3 regions of the Lysinibacillus sp. NPDC093190 genome follow, and region 1 is predicted to be linked to each of the others. Evidence: riboswitches for the same ligand, from Rfam matches in the RefSeq annotation. Region 1 holds a riboswitch; each other region holds the start of a gene.

Evidence for each region. Region 1 has a riboswitch for S-adenosylmethionine ahead of ACQKOF_RS22150 (bifunctional homocysteine S-methyltransferase/methylenetetrahydrofolate reductase). Riboswitches for the same ligand answer to the same signal wherever they lie in the genome.
Region 2: it holds a riboswitch for S-adenosylmethionine, as region 1 does, so the genes downstream of both, ACQKOF_RS03685 (cyclase family protein) here and ACQKOF_RS22150 (bifunctional homocysteine S-methyltransferase/methylenetetrahydrofolate reductase) in region 1, are expected to answer to the same signal.
Region 3: it holds a riboswitch for S-adenosylmethionine, as region 1 does, so the genes downstream of both, ACQKOF_RS03105 (Na+/H+ antiporter NhaC family protein) here and ACQKOF_RS22150 (bifunctional homocysteine S-methyltransferase/methylenetetrahydrofolate reductase) in region 1, are expected to answer to the same signal.

Annotation. Positions count from the first base shown of each region.
Region 1 covers NZ_JBNNVG010000039.1:3,569-9,035, reverse strand. Annotated here, with positions in the region: gene ACQKOF_RS22150 (bifunctional homocysteine S-methyltransferase/methylenetetrahydrofolate reductase) at 1-1,371, opposite strand, end outside; SAM riboswitch class I at 1,718-1,817, opposite strand; gene ACQKOF_RS22145 (protoporphyrinogen oxidase) at 1,943-3,331, opposite strand; gene ACQKOF_RS22140 (protoglobin domain-containing protein) at 3,609-4,898, opposite strand.
Region 2 covers NZ_JBNNVG010000003.1:31,958-37,424, forward strand. Annotated here, with positions in the region: partial or broken gene ACQKOF_RS03680 (IS1182 family transposase) at 1-982, opposite strand, end outside; gene ACQKOF_RS03685 (cyclase family protein) at 1,149-1,886, opposite strand; SAM riboswitch class I at 1,987-2,091, opposite strand; gene ACQKOF_RS03690 (hypothetical protein) at 2,239-2,649, opposite strand; gene ACQKOF_RS03695 (SMI1/KNR4 family protein) at 2,806-3,357, shown strand; gene ACQKOF_RS03700 (MFS transporter) at 3,421-4,605, opposite strand; gene ACQKOF_RS03705 (winged helix-turn-helix transcriptional regulator) at 4,716-5,099, shown strand; gene ACQKOF_RS03710 (aldo/keto reductase) at 5,183-5,467, opposite strand, start outside.
Region 3 covers NZ_JBNNVG010000002.1:228,853-234,319, forward strand. Annotated here, with positions in the region: partial or broken gene ACQKOF_RS03085 (hypothetical protein) at 1-28, opposite strand, end outside; gene crcB (fluoride efflux transporter CrcB) at 602-967, shown strand; gene crcB (fluoride efflux transporter CrcB) at 961-1,290, shown strand; gene ACQKOF_RS03100 (hypothetical protein) at 1,320-1,667, shown strand; SAM riboswitch class I at 1,935-2,042, shown strand; gene ACQKOF_RS03105 (Na+/H+ antiporter NhaC family protein) at 2,151-3,446, shown strand; gene ACQKOF_RS03110 (DUF3951 domain-containing protein) at 3,614-3,772, opposite strand; gene ACQKOF_RS03115 (DUF2812 domain-containing protein) at 4,233-4,778, opposite strand; gene ACQKOF_RS03120 (PadR family transcriptional regulator) at 4,778-5,095, opposite strand; gene ACQKOF_RS03125 (PA2928 family protein) at 5,232-5,467, opposite strand, start outside.

The DNA.
Region 1 (5,467 bases):
TTTACGAAGTGGTTTCCCTGAAAACGATACACCTTCATTTAACTGTTTTATTAATTGGATGAGCTCCATTGAAGATACATCATAAACGCTAGTTGCTCCTGGGAAATCGCCTACCTTTGTCGGATCTCCAGTAACTGCTAAAATATCATGAATCCCTAGTGCATTTAATCCCATTAAATGTGATTGAAGACCAATTAAATTACGATCTCGGCATGTTATATGTGTCAACGGGCGTACCCCGTGTGTTTCTTTCAGTAAGGCTCCCATTGCGACATTACTAATCCTTGGAGAAGCAAGTGAATTATCGGCCATCATGACTACATCCGCGCCCGCCTCATATATTTTTTTTGCACCTTCAATAAAGCCTTCGATCTCTAAATGTCTTGGTGTATCTAACTCCACTATTACTGAGCGTTCACGTTTTACTTTTACATGTAATGGCTCATAATTTGCTGGCTCTGCCTCACGTACAACCTCTACTTTTTCTGGCTTTGCATACTTTTCCTCGACCGGGGATAGCTCCTCTAAGTACTTTTTCGCTGCAGCAATATGCTTTGGTGTCGTACCACAGCAGCCACCAATTAAACGTACCCCCTGATCACGAAGCTCTACAGCTGCTCGACCAAAATAATCTGCCTCTGACTCATATACGACACGGCCATCCTCCAAATCAAGGAGAGAGGCGTTCGGATATGCTGACATAAATGCCTTCTTAGGAAGCTCTACCCCTTCGAATGCTTGTATAGTATGGTGAGGGCCTAAACGACAGTTAACACCAACGATATCAGCACCTAGCGCTTCAAGTTTATGTAAGGCGTTATTTAAGCTCATTCCATTTTGCAAAATTCCGGGTTCGTGCATAGAAACTTGAGCAATAATCGGTAATTTCGTTTTACCTCGTAGCATTGTTAAAGTCGCTGTTAGCTCTTCAAAATCATAATAAGTTTCAAGTAAAAGACCATCTGGATTTCCTGCAAGTAAAACAGTTGCCTGCTCATCAACTGTTGCTAAAATTCCCTCTAACGATGCGTCACTTTTACGAATACCACGGATTCCTCCAATAGTACCTAAGACAAATTGTCCACCATCTGCCGCTGCTCGTTTTGCAATCGTTATAGCGGCTTCATTAAACTGCTGCACACGAGATTCTAATCCATAACGGGCTAATTTTATGGCATTAGCTCCGTAAGTGTTCGTTTGAATAATATCGGCACCAGCTGCTATATATTCTCTATGAATCTTTTCAATTAATTCAGGTCTCTGTACATTCATTTCCTCATGGCAGTACTCCAAGCCATAGCCGTATAAAACCGTACCAATTGCGCCATCCGCTGTAAGAACATGCGTTTTTAACCTTTCAAGCAATCCCATAAAACTAGCCTCTCTTCCCTTATCTTTATCAATTATGCCTCGGCATAATTGCGTCCGGAATCGGCTTTGTGCTTAGGCCTGCACGATGCAGGCCAGTTAGCCGTTATCGCATGGATGCGATGATTTTAGGCTAACATCCTCTAAGAACTCCTTTCCGATTACGTGACATCCGCCGGAGGCTTTAACTTCTTTCAGCGGATATATGGATACCCGCTGAAAAGTAACTTAAATCCGCATTCATCTCACCACCTATATAGGTGGGAGACTTCTGCTGAAAGAAGTTAAATAAAAAAGCCTTCTTTCATAAAAAAAGAAGGCTTTTACGTCGTTTCGTAATTGTTTTTCCTTCTCATCTTCGACACAACGGTCTTCTGGATTTAGCACCTGACAAAAAGTTGGTTGCTGAAGCTTCATAGGGCCAGTCCCTCAGCTTCTCTTGATAAGAATTTAGTATGAATTTTTTAAATAATTAAAAGAATCATATCCTTTACGAATGATTGAGTCAAGACTATTTCACAGAACAAAGGATAATTTTTACGAAAAATATTATATTTTGATTTATTTTAAACAATTACGATAGTTTTCCAGCAAGTTCCTCACCAATTTTTTTACCATTTTGAATACATGCACCTATGCCTACTCCAAAATAAGAGCATCCCGCTATAGATAAATTTGGATAGTTTTTCTCAAGCTCTTGTACAAGACCTTGCAACGCTTCACGATGTGCCAAGTCATACTTTGGCATCTGGTCGATCCATTTTGTCACGTCAACAACAGTTGGTTTTTCCTCAATGCCCAAGCTTTTTCTTACATCCTCTAGAGCAACAGCTGCTAACTCTTCATCTGTCATCATACGCAATCTCTCATACTCAGGGTTAATGCTCTTATAAAACAGTCGTACAAGTAATTTCCCTTCTACTGAGGTGTGTTTCCATTTGCGACTTGTCCACGTTGCTGCATTACATATAACACCCGAATTATGTGACACAATATAGCCTGTTCCATCCGCGGGTAATCTATTATCGGGTACGTCAAATCCTAAGTAAATCGTAATGGCGGATGCAGTATTGAATTGTTCAAAGTAGCAGTTCAAAGATTCATCCTGCAATAAACTTTGTACCGCTCCATTTGGCAGTGCCATTACAACATGATTTGCCTCCATCATTTTACCGTTTGCTAAAGTAACAGAATATTGATTCTCCTGCTTTTTAACATTAGTAGTGGCAACCCCTTTTATAATTTCTACATCCGTTAGTGTTTCTTCAAGTCGATCTATTAGTGATGATAAACCATTTTTAAATGAAATAAATTTTTTATTGGCAGCTTTTAAAAATTGTTCTCTGTTTGCATCGAAACCTTTAATAATACTACCGTAATCGTTTTTGTAATCGATTAAATACGGTAAAGTGGAAGCAATTGAAAGTTGATTTAGATCTCCAGAATATACACCTGCAAGTACGGGCGCTATTTGGTTTTGAACAAGCTCCTCTCCTAAATAATACGTTAAAAATTCTCCAATTGAACTTTCCTTTGTAAACACTTCATTTGGCATTGTTAAATCCTTTAATGCTTCTTTTTTACCTTCCTCTGATACAAGCGTGCTTTCCTCAAGTGATAGTAAGCTCATAGGAATACCGAACGTTGAGTCTGCTGGGATGGCATGTAGCTCATTATTTGTGTAAATATACGAAATACCTGTTTCGTTGTACGCAAGATTTTGTTCAAAATCAAGTTCCTTTACTAACTCCATGACACCTTTATGACGCGCCACAATTGAATCTGCTCCTGTTTCCATGATGAAGCCTTGTTCATATGCAGAGTGAAGCTTACCACCAAGGTATGTATTTTTTTCAACAAGCACAAGTTTTACATCTAAGTTTTTCTCCTGAATTTGACGTTGTAAATAATGCATCGTACACAATCCCGTAATTCCGCCACCTAATACAACAACTGTTTTCATATTAACCGCCCCTATTTTTAGTTCTTTATTCAGTATAAACTTTTTTTATCAAAAATTACGTTAAACCCTTTACAAATTTAGCAAAAATGGAGCTATCCAGCATTGGATAGCTCCATTTTTTTCTATATTCAAATAGCACGTATTCGCTAGAGGCTTTAATCTATCTAAAGGATATTATATATTAACAGTTTATATATTGTTATTTGTGCCTTAAAGTGAGTAGCGCCTAAAAAAAATAGGAAACAACAATTTTCTTTGTTTTTTGCTTATCTCTTAATTAATTTAAATTTTGTGTAAAGCTAGCTAATTTTCCAGCTGAATTTTTCACTTCGTTTAAGGCAATACCTAATTCACTTAGTACTTCTACTATTGTTTGTATTTCTTTTTCCATCCGACCATTTTGATCTTTAGCCTCGGTCATAGCTTCTAATATGTTAGTAAATTGTCCTTCCGTTTGAACCATATTTTCCTCACCAGAGGCTACCTCTTCTTGAATATTACTAAGCGAATGAACAAGTTTATCTGTCCGCTCATTCGTTTTATGTAGTAACGTCGCTACCGATGTGACAGATTCCTTTGTTTGAATCGATAGTTTCCGTACTTCATCTGCAACAACACTAAAGCCTTTACCCGCTTCTCCAGCACGTGCCGCTTCTATTGCCGCATTTAAAGCCAACAAGTTTGTTTGATTAGCAATATTTGTCACAACATTCATAATCGATTCCATTTCCTTTGACATATCTGCCAACTGTGTAATATTTTCCGCTATATCATCAAGCGAATAAATAATATTACTCATATTTTGCGATTGACTCTTTAATCGGTCACGACCTTCTAATGCCTGACTCTCAGCCATAGTCGACACTTGAAGTGATTTTTTCGCTAGTTGTTTAATCTCATCTGATTGTCCACTTAAGCGATGAAATGCATTGTTCGTTTCCTGAGATATTGTGGCAAGACCTTCCGAAGACTCTACGATTTCTTGCTCTATCGCTTCTTTTCTACATTCCATTTTTTCATGAAGTTGTTCAATTGTGTGCTCAAACGCCTCTAAAACTAACTGTTGCTCAAAATTAGAAATTTTTGAGATGGCTCGAATTGTATTAAGCTGATCCATTGGATGATTAATATGTTCTTCAACCAAATCGATAAATGATGCTGTTAAATCTTGAAAGGCGCAAATATACCATTGTGTTTTAAGCCCGATATGGACATGCACTTTAGCAATTTTAATTCGTCTTTGATAAAATTCATCATCAATCGTACCATTAAACATTTCAATAATATGACGTCGTAATGTAATTTTCAGCTTCTCCACGGAACTATGTCTATTAATAATATCTACTAAACTTCGTTCAGTTACAATCATTTCATAAAATCGATTAACGATATTATCAATATTGCCTTCTACAAAAGGTTGAAAGGCTTTTAAATATTGTAAATCCCGCTTTGTCAATTTAAGTAAATCAATTTGCTTTTTTATTGAATGGCAATTCGCTATATCCATTTTTACAATGTATTGCTCTAAATCTAACGCCGTTGTCTTTCTCTGTTTTTGAAAAATCACACATTTACCCTCTTTCATGCCGTGTACTTTTGAAAAGCTGAGAAAAATCTAATTCCGTCCACCTAAAATATAAGAGGTCAGGAAGGCTCCATCTGTGACACTATTCCCCAAGTAGTCACCTATCCTACACTCCAATCAACTTATATATAGTATATGTTTTAATAAATGTCATCCCTAACTTTTGGAGATAAACCTAGGATGTTAGTTAGCCATCATTATCTATTTACATTAATTATGACGCTGATTTCTGTTTCCGGCTACAATCTATTAGATACTGTTACTAACTACTCTTTCAAAATCCCTCATATACCTTATACATTTTATAAATAGCTGTCAATTTTCATATATACATTTTTTACCAACAATTGTACAAAAGTACCTATTATCTTACTTATTGTCCAAAGTAGAAAAAAAGCTACCACAATACTTTTGGGTAGCCAATTTACATCATCTCTGTTTTTTTATGCTTATTTTTCCTTGTTTTAGTTTGTAGTACTATCGCTTTATTATATTACTATTTTTACAATCAGTTAATTATAGTAATATACACCTATTTTATATCTTAAAAC
Region 2 (5,467 bases), on a different contig from region 1:
AATAATGTTGTTCGATTTCATCTAAAAATGGGATTAATGTACGTGTATCCGTTGGGTTCGGAAAAATACTGTAGGCAAACGCATACTGACCTTCTGTAGCCACTTGTATGTTATAACCTGCCTTCAATTGACCATTTTTCATATAGTCATCTTTCATACGCATAAATGTCGCATCCGGGTCTGTTTTCGAATAACTATTTCGTTCGTTAAAGATTTCGAAGTCTCTTTGATATTTTAGTTTGCGTTCAATATAGTCGATTAATTGTTTGCGAGCTAGCTTTGGGAATTTCCGTTCCGTTCTTAAAGCCTTTCGCTCTGCTACATCCGATGAGTCCTCAATTTTTCGATCATATTCAGAAATCACTTCATCTACTTTTTCGACCATTTGAGCGAGGTCTTCCAATGCTAATTCCTTTTCATTTTCCCGTTCAATTTCTGGCATGATTTCTTTTTCAAGCAGCTCATCGTATAGCTGGTTTGACTTTTCAATTAGTCCGTTATGATATTTCTCAATCGACTTTTTCCACACGAATGTAAATTTGTTCGCATTCGCTTCAATCTTTGTTCCATCAATAAAAATAGCTTCTTGATCAATTAATTCTTCCTGTACCAGCTGGCAGCGGAATTGAACGAAGCATTGACGAATCAACTCTTTCACCTCTGGATGGACACGGAATCGGTTGATTGTGCGGTAGGTTGGTTCATACCCTTGAGCTAGCCACATCATCCGAAGACTATCTTTTAAAAGCGCTTCAATTTTGCGCCCTGAGAAGACAGATTGCGTGTAGGCACATAAGATAATTTTAAGCATCATGCGTGGATGGTAGGCAGGACAGCCCTCATTTCGAAGGAATAGTTTAAACGCTTCGGGCGGGATACTTTCGACTAAATGGTGGACATGGAAGGCAATATCATTCTTTTGTAACTTCACTTCTAAATCTAAAGGCAAAACTAATTGATTCATGTTATAATCTTTAAACATAAGGATCCTTCTTTCTGTATAATTTTGTTGTGGTGACCTAATTTTATCAGAAGTGGTCCTTATTTTTTTATGAAAAAAATTTAAAGCCGGTGAAATTTTACTGATCGTAAAATTTCACCGGCTTTTTAGTTTAGAGATGGGTTTTGTCCCAGCCCCTTTTGCTATATTAAGGCAATATTGCAAATGAACGCACAGGGAATCCAGAGGCTTTCTCAGGCTTTGGCACAATATTGAATATAGCAGCGCCTTTTGGAGGTAGCTTATCCAAATTTGTCATAAGCTCAATTTGGTAAGTATCTTGCTCAAGCACAAAATATTCGCCATCTAGCTTACCATTTTTACGAAAATCAGCTGCTGAATCTGTATCAAAAGTTTCGTGGCCAATAGCACTTACTTTTCGTTCGTTGAATAAAAATTGTAATGCTTCTAATCCCCAACCAGGAATATGATTATTACCATCCGCATCCTTGTTACTGAAAGCCTCTTTATCTGGCCAACGTTTACTCCAATCCGTACGCAACGCAACGAAGGTACCTGCTTCGATTTCCCCATATTCAGCCTCAAAATCAAGAATATCTTGAACACTTAATGTGAAGTCGTTATTAATTTCGGCTTCCTTAGATTTATCGATAACGATTAGTGGTAGGACTAGTTCTTTTAGCTCCAATTCTTCTAAATAGCGCGTATCTCGCACAAAATGGATAGGTGGATCGATATGTGTTCCGTATTGCCCAGGGAAAGTGAATTGCTGCGCAAAGAAGCCATCATCATGGGAAAATAATGTTTCAAATTTTGCATCATCAAACATAAAGAAGTGGGGCGAATTAGGACCAAATGTATGTGTTAAATCCACCCATTCTTTCGATTTCAATAGTTGAATTGCTTGTAAAAGTTCGTTTGCCATAATATCTTCCTGCTTTCTTTTAATTATTTTTGGATGCAACAATAAAAAAGAGCCCTCCTTGTAGAAAGAGGACTCTTGTGCAAAACAACTAAAGTAAGTCTTCTCATCTTCAAGGCTAAATTTCGCCAATTGGAATTAGCACCATACCTATAGGCTGGTTGCTGAGACTTCATAGGGCCAATCCCTCCGTCTCTCTTGATAAGAAAATGCGATATAAGAATTTTCAGAAATAATGTTTACAAACACTTTAGCATATTTATTTATAGTTTACAAGTTCAATAGGGATACATGGTTAAAATTCATAAAGATGCTAAAGGCAAAAAAAGAGGGCCCTCTTTAAAGGGCCAACTCTTCACCAATTCAAAATTAATGTTAGCTTACAACAGCTCTTATCAGTAAATGTTATATGAAATCCATCTGGTGTATAGTTCGTTTCGAATTTTAAAGTAATACCTGTTAACGCAATTAATTTTTCAACTTCTGTTTTATTTGATTGTTGTGCTGCGTTCATAAGATCATGTGCAAATTGCTCGGATTCATCAATTTTATCTGTAAGTAATTGTGCTTGCTGCATAATAGCCTTGATCCGTTTCGCAGAAGTCTTCAATCTATTTGTATTGACGGGTGGAAATGGACTTCTATTTGTTGGGTTTGTTGGCATTGCTAGATGTCTAGAAGGTAGTTGAGTAGTTGGTTGATTTGCCATTGCCCATGCTGGATAATAATTAGGATAGACAAAATACGGATAAGGATTGTAATACAACTAAATTCCTCCTATCCTATAGCTGATACTCTATATTATGTACAACAAAGACTTTCGGTGTTAATGGTTACTGCTTTGAAAAGCCTGAGTAAAAGGGGCTCAGTTCAATGGCTTAAATCTTGACCAATTTATTCTTTTTCAAAAGGAGTTATTAAGATGGATATTCGTGCATACATAAAAAATGGTTTTGAAGTTTACTATGAACGTTATAATCAGGTGTCTGAAGAAGGATTTTGTAGGTGGATGTGCCCTGACGTACCTGAAGAAATGAAAGTAGCTGATATCGATGCAGAGTGGTCTATGTGGAGAATGATTCCTTCCACTGTAACAGAGGAAGATATTCAAACGTTAGAAAAAGAGTTCGGACTTAATTTTCCCGAATGGTATAAAGCTTTTATTTCAACGTATCATCATTATTTTGGTGTAATACCTGACCAAAGTATTGAAGAACCTTTAAATAACGTAAGGGATATGTTTAATCCATCATTATGTAGTTTAGGATATCTTCCATTTACATGGGATACAGAGTATGGAAAAATAATTTGTATTGATTTAAATAATAATGCTGATGAAGAAAATTGTGCAATATATGAAATTGAACATGAAATTTTATTTGATGATGATGCCGATATTCAATCGTCATTAGACTATCTGTATCCAAATTTCAAGGCATATTTTGATGATACTTTCCTTGAGTCTAATAAATAGCAAAAAGGAAGGGGCATTTTAGACAGCACCTTCCTCGCATTTTTTTACTTATAAGCAACGTACCTATTGTTTGTTTCTATCGAAGATTAACCATAGGAACGTAGTAGCAGCGGCAAGCATCACCATGAAGAATCCGTATACAGGTGTATGCGCTAATGATTGGTGGCGAATGATGAATCCCCCGATGTATGAACCTAGAAAAATACCAATGTTAAAGGCCGAAATATTTAATGCTGAAGCCATTGAGATAGCTGATGGTATATATTTTTCTGAAAGTTGAACGGTATAAAGCTGTAATCCCGGTACATTCATAAACATAAATAGCCCCATCATAAAGACCATCATTAATCCAATAAACGATGATTCTAAAAAGAAGCCGATGCCGAGTAGTGCTAATGCTAAGCCAATAAAGATAATAAAGATAGAACGTAAAGGGTTATTATTTGCAAAATGACCACCTAATGTATTACCGATAGCAACACAAATACCAAATACAACTAATATAATGACAATTGCTTGAGGTGAATAGCCCATATATTGCTCTAATATAGGGGAAACATATGTGTACACTACAAACACGCCACCATATCCGATTGCTGTAATAAAGAGAATTAATAGCATTCGTATATTCCCTAATACTTTCCCGATATCGCGAATAGATATTGGATTGCCTTTCGATAATTGACTAGGCACAAGCAGAGCATTACTAATTAATCCAATAATACCAATAACGACAATAAAAATGAACGACATTCGCCAGTCAGTAACTTGTCCAATAAAAGTTCCTAATGGGACACCTGTCACAGTTGCTACTGTTAACCCTGTGAACATAATAGCTATTGCACTTGCTCGTTTATTAGGTGCCACAACATCTGCAGCGATAACAGAGGCAATAGACATAAACACGCCATGTGCTAATGCTGAAATAACACGGCCGGCAAGTAGTAATGAGAATGAGGGTGCTAGAGCTGCAAGTAAATTCCCGATAATAAAAAGCACCATGACGAGCAGCAATACATTTTTACGACTAAGGCGCGATGTTAAGGCTGTTAAAAGCGGTGCACCAATAGTTACACCTAGTGCATATATGGATACGGTTAAACCCGCAGTACTTAACGTTATACCGAAATCTTCTGTAATTAATGGAAGAAGTCCGACGCTTATAAATTCTGTAGAGCCAATACCAAAAGCACTGATCGCAAGTGCGAGTAATGTTAGTTTTGCATTCGGCACTTTTGTATTTTTCATTCTATTAATATCTCCTTTGATTTTTTGTATAGTGTATAGTAATATTCATACATGCCAGAAAGTTACGTAGGGTACTTTTAGTTACTTTTGAATATTACAGGGGGTTTACAATGAAAAAAGTTTATAATATTGGTGTCGAAGCCACTCTTGAAGTAATTGGGGGTAAATGGAAACCGGTCGTTCTTTGTCATCTAACCCACCATGGTAAGATTCGTACGAATGAATTTCGCCGATTGATTCCAGGCATTTCGCAAAAAATGCTAACAAGCCAATTGCGTGAATTAGAGCAGTCTGGATTAATTAATCGCAAGGTTTTCAATCAAGTACCGCCAAAAGTTGAATATTCGCTAACACCTTATGGTCAAGAGATGGACCCTGTGCTGAACATCCTTTGCACTTGGGGTGAAAAACATATCGAAGTGATGCAAGATAAAGGTGAAGATGTACTGTTAATGCAACGTGATGAAGATATCGCGATGATGCATACATCTTAAAATAGATTGGAAAGAGACTATCTAAAAAAGTTTTCTATACTAAGAAAATAAGACAGTCTCTTTCACGTTTACATAACTATCGTTTACATGACAAAATCAAACTCATCTGGGTTTGGTCCAACACGTTGATCTAGGTTCATGGCGTTAATGATCGCCATCTCTTCATCAGTTAGTGTGAAATCAAAAATATCAGCGTTTTGAATCATACGTTCTTTGCGCACAGATTTTGGAATTGTGACGATACCATTTTGAATATCCCAGCGTAAGATAACTTGAGGATTTGATTTCCCGTATTTTTCAGCTATTTTTGAAATAGTTTCATTTTCAAGAAGTCCACCTTGCATTAATGGTGCCCAAGCTTCCATTTG
Region 3 (5,467 bases), on a different contig from region 1:
GGAGCTGTACTATAGGTGTACTGGTAATATCCCAATGCCACCATCTACGTCCTTAGCAAGTTGAATATAAGAGACACGCACGCCAAACTGAAACGTCTTTCGCTGTTTTGAATTTTACTGTGTGCTTTCCAAGGCACCAGCTCTATAACAATAATAATATTATTTAGTAATTTATTATTTAGTAATTAATTATTAATTAGTAGTGACGGGTTTTCCCTAAATGGATTTTCAGTCAACGGTGTAATAGTGTTTGAATACTAAAGAGTTTCCCGTTCCGAACTACTGAGATAATAATTACGCCTCCTTGCTAGTTATATACATATTAAGAGATGATATAGGGACATTAACTACGAAGTATATTGGCAGGAAATATATTAGTCGACAATATATATAATATTCAAGAAGTCAAAATAAACTATAGAACAAAAACATTTGAACCAAAGCTGGCAAAACGGTATAAGATATAATGAAAAGGGTTATGGCATTCTCCATATGAGCTCTCTTTGATATATTTGAATCCATATAACTACAGAAATATATCGAAAATGGGTATCTCATGATACACTTTTTAATATAGACATTTTAGTAAGGAGTCTTTACTTTGAAATCATTTATAGCTATTGGAATTGGCGGATTTTTGGGTGCCATCTGTCGATACAGCCTTGGTCTAGCACTTTCAAATAACGGTGGTTTTCCATTTGCGACACTTTGCATAAACTTAATTGGCTGCTTTTGTTTAGCATGGCTATTTACAATGTTTACAAAGCGTACGCCTATTATTTTAGGAATTGGTACTGGCTTTTTTGGTGCCTTTACAACCTTTTCGACATTTTCTTTAGAAACGCTATTACTTTTACAGGATAGTAAATGGCTACAAGCCGGTTTTTATATTTTAGTGAGTGTATTTGGCGGTTTAGCTTGTGCATGGCTAGGATTTAAGCTAGCAAAGGGGCGCATCGTATGGTAATTATTGGTATCGGTGGATTTTTGGGTGCACTAACGAGATTTTATCTAGGAAAATTGATTGTCCATACATACCCATGGACAACATTTTTAATCAATATAACGGGTTCTTTTGCACTTGGCTTTCTATTTGCATTACATCCTAGTGATTGGATTTGGCATTTTATAGGGATTGGTTTTTTAGGGGCCTATACGACTTTTTCAACATTTGGTTTTGAATGTTTACAGCTCTTGGAGCAGAAAAAATGGGGACAAGCGATTGTTTATATATGCACTACAATTTTATTCGGTTTACTTTTCGCTGCACTTGGCTTTTTCCTTGTGTAGTAGCATTTTTGAGAAATAGAGGTGATTTTGTGACACAGCCATCAATCGAACAATTACAAGCGCTTGAAGTTGAAGTTGAACAAACACTATATACTTTAATCGACCTAGAACTAGAAGAAAACTTTCCAGAAATGAATACCCGCTTTGCTCAATTACTTGCAAAGGTACAGGCTGCACAGTTAATCGATTATAAACTAGACGTCCTCGTTGATCCTCAAGCATTTGCAACAGAAACATGTATTCTACTTCAAAGTTTAATAGAGGCAAAGTCTAGACCACATAAAAGACAACGACTTCTAACACATCGTATGATTTTAAAAATATGGCTGCGTAAAAATCAACGCTTTATGACGGAGTTTTTACCACAAATGTTTTAGGCGCCTCTCGATGTCTCAAGGGACGCCTCCTTTTAAAGTTGCAATTGTTTCAACACTTCTTTTATTTTCCCTTCAATTGTTTCATCAAATTTCTATAGCATACAAAAAATCGCAGTTTCCTATCCTCTGATCCCTGTTATTTGTTCAAATTTCCTCCATAAATATTTCAGAATGTAACTTTGAAGTAAAGTTTGAATAAAAATATGTTGCAAATATTGATTTTTTATTTTAATATTTATTATTGTGAAAAAAGAATAATATTTTTGCTTCTTATCAAGAGAGATGGAGGGACTGGCCCGATGAAATCTCGGCAGCGGAACTTATGATTTAAGTTACTGTGCCAAATCCAGCAGGCAAAGGCTTGATAGATAAGAGGAGTGTTTTATAGATATAAGGCCTCTTCTTGTTGGTACAAGAAGAGGCCTTTTTTTCGTAAAAAGAATGGACAAAAGACGTGTCCAATTTTATTTTTTGGAGGTAGACATGAAGAAAGGGAATCCATGGGCGCTGATCCCATTTGTTGTTTTTTTGATTTTATTTATTGGTTCAGGGGTTATTACAGGTGATTTTTATGCCTTTCCTGTCATTGTAGCCATTTCCATTTCAGGCGCTGTGGCTCTGGCGATGAATCGAAAAGAATCGTTTGCGCAAAAGGTTGATATTTTTTGCAAAGGCGCAGGTAATTTAAATGTCATGCTGATGGTTGTTATTTTTCTCTTGGCTGGGGCCTTTTCAGAGGTAGCAAAAGGCATGGGGGCAGTGGACTCCACTGTTAACTTTGCTTTATCGGTCGTTCCACCAAACTTGCTTGTCGTAGGCCTGTTCATCATTGCCTGCTTTATCTCCCTGTCAATGGGTACATCGGTAGGAACGATTGTTGCACTGGCGCCAATTGGAGTTGGGATAAGCGGGCATATCGACCTTTCCATGGCTTTAGTAATGGCAGCGATTGTTGGCGGTTCGATGTTTGGCGATAATTTATCTTTTATTTCAGATACAACAATTACTGCTGTTCGTTCACAGGGTGCACAAATGAAGGATAAATTTAAAGTGAATTTTTGGATTGTGTTGCCGGCAGCTATTGTAACGAGCATTATTTTAGGGTTTATCACAATGGGTGAAACGGCACAAGTGGAACATTTAAGCTATAGTTGGGTAAAAATTATTCCCTATGTTTTGGTTATTATTTTAGCGTTAGCTGGAATGAATGTTTTCCTTGTTCTAGCATTTGGGATTGTTCTCGCTGGGGCTGTTGGCTTAGCGGATAGCAGCTATCATTTAATGAGCCTTTTCCAAAAGATTGGTGAAGGAATGGCAGGCATGTATGAAATGGCATTTCTTGCGATATTAATAGCTGGCATGGTGGAGGTTATTAAGTTTAACGGAGGAATTGACTTTCTGCTTCACCTTGCGACACGAAGAATTAAATCGAAAAAAGGTGCTGAATTTGGCATTGCTGGCCTAGTTGGCCTAACTAATTTATCTACGGCCAATAATACGATTGCTATTTTAATTGCTGGTCCGCTTGCAAAAAATATTGCTGAACAGTATGGGATTGAGCCAAGAAAGTCTGCAAGTATATTAGACATTTTCTCCTGTACGATCCAAGGCATACTGCCATACGGAGCCCAATTCCTGGCAGCCGCAAGCGTAGCTGGAATATCGCCAGTGAGCATGCTGCAATACTCTTTCTATCCAATCCTTATAGGAATTTGTGGAATTATCGCTATCCTTATCGGATACCCGAAAGAAAAGAAAGCCCGAACTTCATCACTTTAAAAAGTAGTGATTTTACATTAAAATAATCCAATTGTTTTGAAAAAAAATTAATCAAAACGATTGGATTTTTTATTTGAGGCAAGTCTGCAAGCTCGCTTTAATTAAATTAAGTTGGCACCTGTTAAAATTACCGTACTTTTTGAGGATTGAACCACTCACTTAAAAGTTCAATTGTCATGTTTTCCTCCTCCATTCATGGCATCATCATATGGTGTATAGGTCATAGTAGGTACTTTCTTTTTCACAAAAACGCGATAAATTGCACGAACCAAAATGCTTGAAAAAATCAGACTTACAATAAGCGCAACGCTATTCCCAATATTCATTCCATCTTATCCTTTCTCACCAAGTAGTTAGTTATGGTTTTCCTATTTTGTAGGCGTACTACCAATTAATGTAGGCAACTGTACTATTATATTGTCATCAAACATTGGACATGCTCAGATTGTAAAAATAATTATCCCAAAACACACTTAATTATATGATATTTCGACAATAAGTCAGTTTTTCCTGTAGTTCGGTGCATCTATTTCTTTTTCAGCAAAAACTTCATTACTGCAGGCATTCGCCGTGCCATTTCTTTCAAAGAAGTTGCTGTTTTTTTGCACTTCGCTTTCGTACAAAAAACATCTGTTCCCCGACGCCCCCAGGAAAGCCCCAGTTGGAACGGAAATCAATCCCCTCGTTTTGCCGAACCCCCTTACTTTATTTAATAGCATAATTTCATTGACACACTAATTTTCAACAACATGAAAAAACAGCTGATAAGCTTCAGCTGTTCGTTCTTTATATATGCTTAGATTTCAATCGTAGGTTTTTCCACATATGATAGTAAACTCCACCAGAAGTCATCACTGCTGGAACAGTAAAAACAAAGGAATATGTAAATCCTTGCTCTGCAATGTGTTGAATTATCCCAGTGGTAAATGTCATAAATACCCACAAAACCATCGTTATAGCAAGAGCAATGGATGCTGCTAGATTTACAGGCTTTGCAAGACGCGCTAATTTATCAATAGAAGACTCAGCGTCACTATAAATGGGTGTAGTTTCTGGTGCTGCCTTAAAAATATGCATATCTGCACTAGAACAAACATGTGTCCAGCCACCGAAAGCAAATAGTTCAAAATACTCCTCTTCTTCATCCTTCCGTAATTTACGATAATCAATACTAAAAATTACGTCTTCTGGTTCACCCTTCTCTAGCCCATAGCCAGCAAATCGAAATCTTTTTAAATGCCAGCCCTTTGCTGCTTTTTCGCTTAATTTTTTCATATCGCGCTCCTCAGAAAAAGCTAAACCATATGATTCCATATATCTCCTATTTCTCACTATTTTTGCCCCCCTTGTAGTCCCTGCTCTGCCAACTGAATCATAACCTTTCTTCTTTCGATATCTTCGAGCAATATTTCTCGACCTTTATCCGTTAAGACATAGACCTTTCTGCGAGAATCCGAATCATCGTGTAGCTGAATAAGCTGTTCAGCTACTAGTTTTTTTATAATTGTATAAAGGGATGCTGGACCAACTACGAAAGTACCCTTTGTTGTCTCCTCTATTAAACTCATGACCGCATAGCCGTGTCGAGGCTCTGTTAAGGCAGCCATAATATAAAAAACAGAATCTGTTAACTGCTCTAATGATTTCATGTCTACACCTCCAATATATCACAAAACGATATATCATTAAATAATATATCATTTTATGATATACAGAGCAACTCTATAAAAAATCCCCGCCAAGTCGTTACTTGGAGAGGATAAATAATACAATGCTCTGTAATTTTCACCGAATTGGGCGATTCCAACGTAGCTGATATCTGAACATTTCTTTTTTCGTATCCTTATCTAACAATAAAAACTCATCTCCTGCTTGAATCGCATAGTAGTTCTCTAAAGTACGAACACCTGGTTTTTTTTGCTCAGCGTTAACGACACCTATATTTTCTTCCCAAATAATGCGATGGTTTTTCATATCATATGATAATACGATACTGTCTGCACTTTCTCGCTTCGTTTGTC